Regions from separate parts of the uncultured Megamonas sp. genome, predicted to be linked through region 1. Evidence: riboswitches for the same ligand, from Rfam matches in the RefSeq annotation. Region 1 holds a riboswitch; the other holds the start of a gene.

Region 1 (5,580 bases):
CGGTAGAATGCGTCTTATCGTAAATGATGTTGAATGCGTAAAACCTATTATGCCAATGCCAAATCTTCCTGTTGCTCGTGTAATGTGGAAACCATTGCCAAGCCTTGAAGAAGCAGGTGAAGCTTGGATCTTAGCAGGTGGTGCACATCATAGCGTTATCAGTTACACTGTAACTGCTGAACAACTTCGCGATTGGGCTAATATGATGGGTATTGAATTTGTTCATATTACTAAAGACTTAGATATGGATAAATTTAAAGATCAGCTCATGCTTTCCGACATTATGTGGAAATTAAAATAATTTGTTAACTCTCTCTCTTTCCCCCATAACTTTATATATTTTCCCTTAACTTAGGGGGAAAGAATATTTTTTAAAATAACAGCGTATAACTATAATAGTTATACGCTGTTTTTGTTTATAGTATCAAATATAGTTTTTGTAGGTATTATTTCATTAGTAATTAATGCATGAATTAATACATGATATTTAGGCAATTTATCTAAACCCCAAAGTAATTTAATATTAAATACATCTTCAGTTACTTTTCCTAAATCTATGCCAAAAGAATCAAGGGAATGACGCATTTTATCTGGGTGTTTACAAGGTTTATTATCATCTCTACTGCATTTACAGCAATAACTACAACCGCCAGAAGATAGAGAAATTGTATTATCATTTTCTAAATTTAGTAGAGCAGTAGCTAATTCATTTTTTGTTTTACGTAAGGTTTTACGCGTAAAAGAACTGATTTCTTCTTTAGTAGTTAAACTATTTATAGTATCCTCAGTGTAATTTAATTGTACAGCAACTAGATAAATAGATTTATATTTATTTAAATAAGTTTTAGGATTAAAACTAAGTGGTGGACAAGACCATTTATGATTATAATTATTACATTGTTTGCAATAACCTAAGAATTTATCAATATCTTGATAATTTGAGATAAATTCTTGCATGTTTTGCTGTTTGATATAAATTTTAGTTGTAAACATAAACATACTTCCTTTTTGATATTAGATAGATGAATATTTTTGATTTTAGGTTTGACAGCTATATTTGATAAGCTTATTATTAGTATGAATAAATTATAGCGTAAAAAGCTAGATTTTAATAGGAGGTCTTTTTATGGACTTATTGATGCAAGGTGTAGAATATTTTCATAAAGGCGGATTAGTAATGTATATATTGCTAATATGTTCAATTTTTATTATAACTATTGGCATAGAACGTTTATTATATTTTACAAAAGCTGATTCTGGTAGAGATTTTACACAAAAATTTTATAAATTGATGATTAATAATAAAATCGAAGAAGCAAAAGCTTTAGCACAAAATACTAAGGGGGATTTGGCATCATTGGTGAATTTTGCATTTAGTAAAATGCAAAATAAAAATATAAATTTGATGATGTTATTGGAAGTACAATCAGGCATTAGTATTTCTAAATTTAAGGAAAGATTATATTATTTAAATGTAATCGTTACTATGGCTCCTCTTTTGGGTTTATTGGGAACAATAGTGGGAATGATTTCAGCTTTTAGTGTATTTAATCTTCAAGAAGGTCAAGCTATAGCTATCACTGGAGGGGTTGGTGAAGCCTTAATTGCGACAGCTACAGGACTTTGTGTAGCAATTGTATCTTTAGCTATTCATGCTTATTTTGTGCAAAGAGTAGACCGTATTGTAACAGATATGGAACAAGCGTTTTCACTAATTGAAGGTTATATAACTAGAGGTGAATAATCATGCGATTAAAAGATAGAAGAGCTTTTTCTAAGCCTGAGGTTATGATTATACCAATGATTGATATAATGTTTTTCTTATTGGTATTTTTTATGCTTAGTACATTATATATGGTGGATTTAAAAACTATTCCTGTAAATATGCCTAAAGTACAAAATGCCCAAAGTCAAACAAATGTTAATTATTTAGTCACGATGAAAGCTGATGGCACTTTGTATTTAGAAAATAAATTGATAGATGAAGATACATTACTTCAAGGTGCAAAAGAAAAATATGAAGAAAATAATAATTTTGCTGTAGTAATTCGTGCTGATGAAAATGTAGATTATGGAAAAATTATGGCATTATTAGATAAATTTAAAGCTGTGGGGATAACTAAATTTGGTTTGGCTACAGAGACTATGGTAGATGAACATAAATAATGTCTTGACAGATATACTCTTAAGTGTTATTGTAAAAATGAAATTATTTTTCTAACAATTTTATATTTATTGAGTGGAATAGGTGCCCCTTTTGGGCTTAATAGAGAAAGCAGTAAAAGCTGCTACGGTCCCGCCGCTGTGAAAGTGAGCAACTTCAAAATATGTCACTGAGATTTTCTTGGGAAGGCTTGAAGGAGCGATGAACTTAAGTCAGAAGAACTGCCTATTTGTCAATCACCGTTATGACCTGCGAGAGATAGGTAGGAGATTTATTACAGTATAAGGCTATCTCTACATCGGTATAATTCCATGTAGAGATTTTTTATACTAGAAATGAACCTTTGAGCGCGCAGAAGGTTCATTTTTTTTATGACTTTTAACCTAGCTTAAAAGCAAATTGTAGCATAAAGGGGATAACTCAGCTAAGAGAGGAAAGAACGATATGAAAGCTAAATGGAAAAAAATGTTAATCGCATCTATGGCATGTGTAGCTTTAACAGGAGTATCTGCAACATCTTTTGCAGCAGGATATAGTTTAAATCCAGAAGTAAAAACAGCAACTCCTGCACTTTTACAAGCTTCTGAAATCGGTGTACGTACATATAATACAACTGATGCAGAACTTCAAAAAGCTCCAAATAAAGATGCTATTGTAGTAATGAGCTTTGGTACAACATACAAAGATACTCGTGCAAAAACAATTGAAGCTACTGTAGAAGAAATTCAAAAAGCACATCCAAATACAAAAGTTGTATTAGCATTTACTTCTCATATTATTATTGACCGTGTAAAAGCAAATGAAGGTATTACTATTCCTACACCAGAAGAAGCATTAGCTCAATTAAAAGCTGAAGGCTATAATCGCATAGCACTTACTTCCTTAGATATCATTCCTGGTATGGAATATGCTTATAAAACAGCTGTATATGATATCTATAAAACACAATTCAAAAAAATGACTATTGGTACACCTCTTATGTATTGGATGGGTCAAGAAGGTCAAAGAGATGACGTTGAAGCAGTAATGCAAGCAATTGGTTCTCAAATGCCAAAATTAGGTAAAAAAGATGCAGTATTAGTGATGGCACATGGTACACCAGATCCATCTAATGCTTATTATTCTGTAATGCAAGATCGTTTAAATAAACTTTATGATGGTAAAGTAATGATTTATACAGTTGAAGGCTGGCCATCTCTTGAAGATATTATTCCTCAATTAAAAGCAAAAGGTATCAATCATGTTACAATGATGCCTCTTATGATGGTTGCAGGTGATCATGCAAATAATGATATGGCTGGTGCAGAAGAAGATTCTCATAAATCCATCTTAGAAAAAGAAGGTATTAAAGTAGACGCATACATTCATGGTCTTGGTGAAAACCAAAACGTTCGTCAATTATTTGTAGATAGAGCAAATGAAGCATGGAACGCTCTTGAAGCAGAAAAATAATAGATTTTGAATAAATCCTGTATGCTTGACGCTTTTATATGCCAAGTGTAAAATAAATAAGAGCATTATTTTATTAAGTAATTTAGTTTCTACTAAAATATGCAAAATGTAATACAGTAAGGTATGTGGCAAATTTTGTCACATACCTTTTTATGCAGGAGGATTTTTAATCATGGCAGGAACTTTTTATGGTATTGGTGTAGGTCCTGGAGACCCAGAATTATTGACAATGAAAGCTATTAAGGCTATTGAAAAAGCTGATGTGCTCATTGCACCAAAAACAGAAAAAAAAGATGGTAGCGTAGCTTTAAGCATAGCTAAACCTTATTTAAAAGATGATATTGAAATCGTATATCAAGTTTTTCCAATGGTAGTTAATTTTGAAACTACTGATGCATGGCAAAAAAATAAAGAAGAGATTTTAGCTTTATTACAAGCTGGAAAAAATGTAGTATTTTTAACATTAGGCGATCCAATGTTTTACAGTACATATATTTATGTATATCGTCTTTTAGCAAAAGAAAAAGATATAAATATTGAAACTATTCCAGGTGTGCCAGCATTTTGTGCAATTGGCAGTAAATTAGGTTATCCTTTAGTTGAAGGCAATGATATCATCAGTGTAATTCCAGCAACTGCTGATAAAGAAACTATTGATAAAGCTTTAGCTGTTTCTAATAATGTGGTAATGATGAAAGTTTATAAAAATTATCCTGAAGTAGTAGATGCTTTAGCTGAAAATGATATGATAGATAATGCTGTACTTGTAAGTCGTTGTGGTCTTCCAGATGAAGAAATAATAGATGATTTACAAGCACAAAAAGATAAAAAATTAAATTATTTATCAACTATTTTGACTAGAAGGAGTAAAGGTATTTAATTGCCTTAGATAATGTTACTATGAAAAAATTGAATGGTTTGTTTTGTATATTAGCTTTAGTAATATGTTTTTCCGTGATATTAGTTGGTTGTGGTAGTCAAACAGAGGAAAAAAATGTTTCAAGTGGAACTGATAGTTATTTAACTATTACAGATGATGCTGATAGACAAGTAGTTTTGACGAAAAAACCAGAAAGAATAGTACCATTATCGGCATCTTTTTTGGAACCACTTCATGCTGTTGATGGAAATGTTGTAGCAAGAGTATCGGCAAAGACTGGTATTCCCAAAGAAGATGAAGATCTACCACAGGTAGGAAATGTTTATAATATTAATATTGAAAAAGTAATAGAAGCTCAACCAGATTTAGTAATTGCTTATAAAGGTATGAATGATAAATTTGTATCTACTTTTGAAGAAAATGGTATTCCTGTAGTTGTACTTGAAATGCGTACGTATGACCAAGTAAAACATACAGTTGATGTTTTGGGGCAAATTGCAGGAAATCCAGATAAAGCAAAAACTTTGATACAAGATATGGATAATAAAATAGCAGAAATAAAAGCTAAATTGCCGAATGAACATAAACGCATAGCGATACTACATAGTACAGCTCAAAATGTAACTGTACAATTAGAAGGTAGTATTGCTGGTTCAACAGCGGAAATCTTGGAATTTGAAAATATAGCGAAAGGATTGACTCCATTAGAAAGCAATCCAACTTCTGCACCTTATAGTTTGGAGACATTAGTATCAGCAAATCCAGATGTTATCTTTGTTACAAGTATGGGAAAACTAGAGACTATAAAGAAATCTATGATGGAGAATGTAGAAAATAATCCAGCATGGCAAACTCTTCCAGCAGTAAAAGAAAAAAGAGTGTATTTCTTACCACAGGAAATGTTTTTATTAAGTCCAGGTATTCATTATCCAGAAGCGGTTGAAACTATGGCTAAGCTTGCTTATCCAGATAAATTTAATTGATGGTGAAATGATATGACTATGCAAAAACAAGAAGTTTTACAAACTACAAAATTTGGCATAGCGATTAATAAATGGCGAATACTAATGATGATAGTATTCGC
Region 2 (5,580 bases), on a different contig from region 1:
AATCATAGCTGTACGAGAAATATTATTTTCTTTAACAATATCGGCAATAGTTTCAAGTGTTCCACGTACAATTTTTTGTTCAGGCCAAGAAGCTTTCTGCACGATAGCAATAGGTGTAGATGGTTCATAGCCACCTTCAATCAACTGTTCTACTACTTCAGAAATCATATGCACACTCAAGAAAATACACATAGTAGCTTGATGAGCTGCTAAAGATTTTAATTTTTCTTTTTCAGGAACAGGTGTTCTACCTTCATTGCGTGTGATGATTACAGTCTGAGAAATTTCAGGAAGTGTATATTCCTGTTTTAAAGCTGCTGCTGTAGCTAAGAAAGAACTTACACCAGGAATTACTGTATATTCAATATTGCGACGAGATAATTCGTCCATCTGTTCTTGAATAGCACCATAAATTGCAGGGTCACCAGTATGGAGTCGAACTGTCATTTTGCCTTCTTGTTCTGCTGCTGTAATTGTTTCAATAACTTCGCCTAAAGTCATAGAAGCACTATTATAAATTTCACAATCTGCTTTTGCATAATCTAATAATGCAGGATTTACAAGAGAACCAGCATAAATAATTACATCTGCTTCTTTTAATAATCTTTGACCTTTAACTGTAATAAGTTCAGGATCCCCAGGGCCTGCACCAATAATATAAACCATAAAAAATATCCTCCCTAATTCATCTTATTTTACTTATTTTAGTTTTTTACAAGTAACAATATAAACTGGATTTTGTGCATTGAACATATCGTATGAACCGATTTGTCTTAAACGATTTACTTGTACTTGAATTGCTTCATAAGTGTAATTTTCTTTTTGCTTCATATATGTTGTGATTTCAGATATTGTCTGGATTGTCACCGCATTTACGATAATGCGTCCACCTTCATTTAATTTGCTATCAATTATATCTAAAATCTCAAACATATGTTTGCCACTGCCACCGATAAATACTACATCACAATTTGGCAATTCATCTAATCCTTTTGGTGCTTCTGTGGCAATGACTTTAACTTTATCTTCCAATTTAAATTTAGCAATATTTTGATGTAATAAATCAACAGCTAAATCTTTTTTCTCTATAGCATAAACTTCTCCTTGAGGAGCAAGTAAAGCCGCTTCAATAGATAAAGAGCCTGTACCAGCACCAATATCCCAAATGACATTGTCAGGACGAATTTTTGCCTTGCACATCGTCAAAATGCGAATTTCTTCTTTTGTCATTGGCACTTTATCGCGAATAAATTCTTCATCTGCTATTCCTGGTAAATTCAAATATGCACCAACTTTCTATTTATAATTTTATATTAACCTTCAACTATCATCACACAATGACTCGCACATGCTTTTGTCTGTGCTTCATCTAAAGATAAGCTGACTATCTTTTCATCAGGATAAGAAAGTCTAGAACAAATATATGCTCTCGCATTTTTATCCCAGCCTCTTGCTATCAAATATGTGGCTATAGCATTAGAATTAAATTTATTATCTGTAAGCATACCGATTATGCGACCTGGATAATATTTTAAGTCTTCATCACTCGGTACACGTCCATGAAAACTAAGTAGACTAGCTTCTTGCCATGGAAGTGCTATCTTGGCAAAAGCTGTTTGCATAGAACTTAGCCCTGGGATTACTTTTATATTTTCTAAAGGAAAATTCTTACGCAAAGCACTTAACAAAGAATAATATCCAGGATCGCCAGATACCATTACTACTACATCATTATCGTTTAATTCTACTTTTATAAAATCCATCACAGCAGTGATATCTGCTTTTATGGCAAAAGTTTTTTGACCTTGATGAGAAAATTCATTTAATGCTCTTGTTCCTCCAACTAAAACTTTTGCTTCATTTATAGCTTGCATAGCCATAGGAATGACATATTCTTTCGCCCCTGGACCAATTCCAGCCACAATTATTTTATGTTCCAACCTAATCTACCACCTATTTCTCTTGCATTATCGTCCATGCCCAAAATTTCACCTTTCAAAGTAACCATCACAGTTCCTACTTTGAAAGCATTAAATACATGTTGTTCACTGCGAAGACTAGCTCTTTTAGCTAATAAATCATAAAAACCTTTTTCTACCAATCCATATCTTTCAATGATTGGCATAGCTGCTTCTGTTGTCTTCACTTTAAAAATTTCTTCTACGCCTTTTTTATCCATACCTAAAAGAGCAGCATAAGAAGCTAATATTTCCAAGCGAGCATCAGCTATTTTACTATGTGTGTAGAAAATTCCTCCAGCTACTTTTACTAATTTACCTAAATGACCAAATAAAAGCACTGATTTTATTCCTTCATCAGCAGCAAATTCCAACATATGACCGATAAAATTACTTGTCTGCACCATAGCTTTTGCTGGAAGATTTAATTTACTAGCGATATTTTCACCAATTTTTCCAGGAACAAAAATAATATCATCAAATCCATTTGCTTTGGCTACAGAAATCTGCGGTGTAAGTGAATTTTTAAAGCCTTCTTCAGACATTGGACGCACTACGCCAGTAGTGCCAATTACAGAAATACCGCCTTCTATACCTAATATAGGATTAAGTGTTTTCTTCGCTAGTTCCACTCCTTTAGGAATAGAAATAGTAATATCACAACCATAACCTTCTGGCAACAATTCACGAACGACTTTCGTCATCATTTTTCGTGGCCCTGGATTTATTGCCGGCTCTCCTGGCGGAATAGACAAACCTGCCTCTGTAACTTTTCCAATACCTAAACCAGCATAAAAATTGATTTTATCATCATCTTTATTTATTTTTACTTCCGTAAATACAGAAGCTCCATGTGTGATATCTGGGTCATCACCAGCATCTTTTATGACTTCTGCCTTTGCTCCAGTTGATGTAAGCTCTACATTTTTAATGGGAATATGCAATAATTCTCCACTTAAAGCGTATAATTCAATTTCTTGAACCACATTTCCCTGTAAAGCAAGTATAGCAGCTTTTGTACCAGCAGCTGCACAAGAACCTGTTGTATAGCCACTTTTCATTTCTTTACGCATAAAAAAATCTCCCTTTGGGCAGGGAGATAGACTTATCCCGTATTTCTACGAAAAATTCTCCACCTGCCCATCTCTCGTGAGTCTGAAAAATATATCATCTATAAATTTCACGGTGTTTTTCCAATAGGCAAGTCTCCTGACTTAGGTTCCTCGCTAATTTTCGCCTTCCCAAAATAAATTATTTCAGTGACATAATTGAAAATAGCTCCCCTTACAGTGGCGGGACCGTACTGGCTCTTCCAGTTTCCTTATTAAGCTTACGCACCTATCTCTATTTAATTTAATATATTTATATTATAGGCATTATCTTTTAATACTGCAAATCAAATTATCATTTCTGCAATATCTTTTCTACTAAATTTTTATCTAAATCAGGTAAATAAATAATTTCTTTGGCTGGAACTAAATGCTCATTTATCATTTTTTCCATAAAAATCATATCGTACCAACAATTTTGCTTATAACCACATTTTGTGAAATGAGCTATCTTCTTATAATTAAATTTTTCATGAAAAGCTATACTTTGCGGATTGGGATATGTTATGCTTGCTACTAAATTCGTTATATTTTGCAATTTTAAAATTGCTTCTAATTTCGTATATAAAAACTCTCCTATTTTTTTGCCTTGATATTTTTCATTAATATAAATAGAAGTTTCTACACACCAATCATAAGCTCTACGACTTCTGAATGTTGAAGCATATGTATAACCCACTATTTCATCACCAATACAAGCTACAATATAAGGAAATTTTGACATTATTTTTGTTATACGCTGTTTAAATTCGTCAACTGTTGGCACTTCATATTCAAAAGTGATATTCGTGTTTTTTACATAGGGAGCATAAATTTCTACTAATTTTTCTGCATCATCTATTTGGGCTAAACGAAAATAAATATTTTCTTTATCATTCATAAAAAGCATCTCCTTATTTTTTATAAAATCTATTAAAATATTTATAACAATTCTAACGAAAATTTACATTTAGTCAAATAAAATTTATTATTATTGATATTCATTATTGACAAGATATACCCCATAGGGTATACTAAAGACGTAAAAAATAATACCCCATGGGGTATAAAATGATAATTCTAGAAAAGAGGCGTACATATGGCTACTACTTCTAATTTATTTATTGATAATAATAATCACAAGCAAAAAATTTACACAATAAATATCCATTGTGCTAATTGTGCTGCTAAAATTGAACGAAAAATCAACGAACTTTCCGATGTTGATAATGCTACTATTTCCGTTTTAACTAAGCGATTAACGCTAATAGCCAAAAATCCCGATGAATTATTACCTACTATTCAAAAAATAGCAGATAAAATTGAACCTGGCACCATAATCTCTCAACTTGAAGAAAATACTTCTAATTCTACTTCTAACTATGCAGAAAAAATCTATCTAATTGAAAACTTAGATTGTGCCAACTGTGGTGCTAAAATAGAAAAAAAATTAAATGAATTACCTGAAATCCAATCTGCTCAATTAACTTTTGCTACTAAAAAATTAAAAATAGTAGCTCAAAATCCTGACGCACTTCTACCTCAAATAAATAAAATAGCTAATTCCATTGAAAATGGTATAAAAATCATAAATGCTGATGATGTTTCTTCAAAATCTCATCAAAATACGAAAAAAATTCTTGATGAAAAAACCATTGATATTATTGAAATTGTATTCGGTGCCATTTTGTTTATCATTGGCGAATTTACCTCGCTTGTGCCTGATCAATATACACTTTATCTTTACATTGTAGCTTATTTAATTTTAGGCTTCCATGTACTAAAAACCGCCATCACCAATTTATTTCATGGCAATGTCTTTGACGAAAACTTCCTCATGAGTATCGCTACTTTAGGAGCATTTGCCATCAAAGAATATCCTGAAGCTGTCGGTGTTATGCTCTTTTATCGTATTGGCGAATATTTTGAAGAACGTGCTACAGAAAAAAGTCGCAGTCAAATCATGGACGCGGTTGACTTACGACCTGAAACAGTAAATCTACTCCAAGGTGATAAAATTTCTGTTATCTCTGCTCGTGAAGCCAAAGTCGGCGATATTTTATTAGTTCGTGCTGGCGATAGAATTCCTGTTGATGGCATTGTCATTGAAGGTGAAAGTCGTTTGGATACATCACCTGTTACTGGTGAACCTGTACCGATAAAAATTGCCCCTAATAGCTCCCTCACCTCTGGCTGTTTGAATATTTCTGGTGCTATCAAAATGAAAGTGGAAAAACCTCTATCTGAATCAATGGTTTCTCGCATTTTACAAGCTGTAGAAAATGCCGCTGCCAACAAACCTCAAATAGATAAATTCATCACTCGTTTTGCTAGAATTTATACTCCAATTGTTGTTGCTGTTGCCCTTGTCACAGCTGTCATTCCTTCATTAATTACAGGTGATTGGGAACATTGGATTTATACCGCTTTGACTTTTTTAGTAATTAGTTGCCCTTGTGCTTTAGTATTAAGTGTACCACTTGCCTTTTTCTCTGGTATCGGTAGCGGTTCCAAACAAGGAATTTTATTTAAAG

Evidence for each region. A riboswitch is a leader RNA that binds a small molecule or an ion and turns the genes downstream of it on or off. The one in region 1 is predicted to bind cobalamin.
Region 2: another riboswitch for cobalamin. It lies ahead of cbiD (cobalt-precorrin-5B (C(1))-methyltransferase CbiD); the one in region 1 lies ahead of Q5I67_RS02665 (sirohydrochlorin cobaltochelatase).

The regions. Positions count from the first base shown of each region.
Region 1 covers NZ_CAUBSM010000002.1:140,225-145,804, reverse strand. Annotated here, with positions in the region: gene araA (L-arabinose isomerase) at 1-301, shown strand, start outside; gene Q5I67_RS02680 (DUF2284 domain-containing protein) at 400-993, opposite strand; gene Q5I67_RS02675 (MotA/TolQ/ExbB proton channel family protein) at 1,127-1,744, shown strand; gene Q5I67_RS02670 (biopolymer transporter ExbD) at 1,747-2,166, shown strand; cobalamin riboswitch at 2,230-2,408, shown strand; gene Q5I67_RS02665 (sirohydrochlorin cobaltochelatase) at 2,609-3,616, shown strand; gene cobI (precorrin-2 C(20)-methyltransferase) at 3,789-4,496, shown strand; gene Q5I67_RS02655 (ABC transporter substrate-binding protein) at 4,517-5,479, shown strand; gene Q5I67_RS02650 (iron ABC transporter permease) at 5,492-5,580, shown strand, end outside.
Region 2 covers NZ_CAUBSM010000006.1:65,151-70,730, forward strand. Annotated here, with positions in the region: gene cobM (precorrin-4 C(11)-methyltransferase) at 1-666, opposite strand, end outside; gene cbiT (precorrin-6Y C5,15-methyltransferase (decarboxylating) subunit CbiT) at 700-1,281, opposite strand; gene cbiE (precorrin-6y C5,15-methyltransferase (decarboxylating) subunit CbiE) at 1,314-1,940, opposite strand; gene cbiD (cobalt-precorrin-5B (C(1))-methyltransferase CbiD) at 1,925-3,031, opposite strand; cobalamin riboswitch at 3,140-3,315, opposite strand; gene Q5I67_RS06460 (GNAT family N-acetyltransferase) at 3,363-3,947, opposite strand; gene Q5I67_RS06465 (heavy metal translocating P-type ATPase) at 4,146-5,580, shown strand, end outside.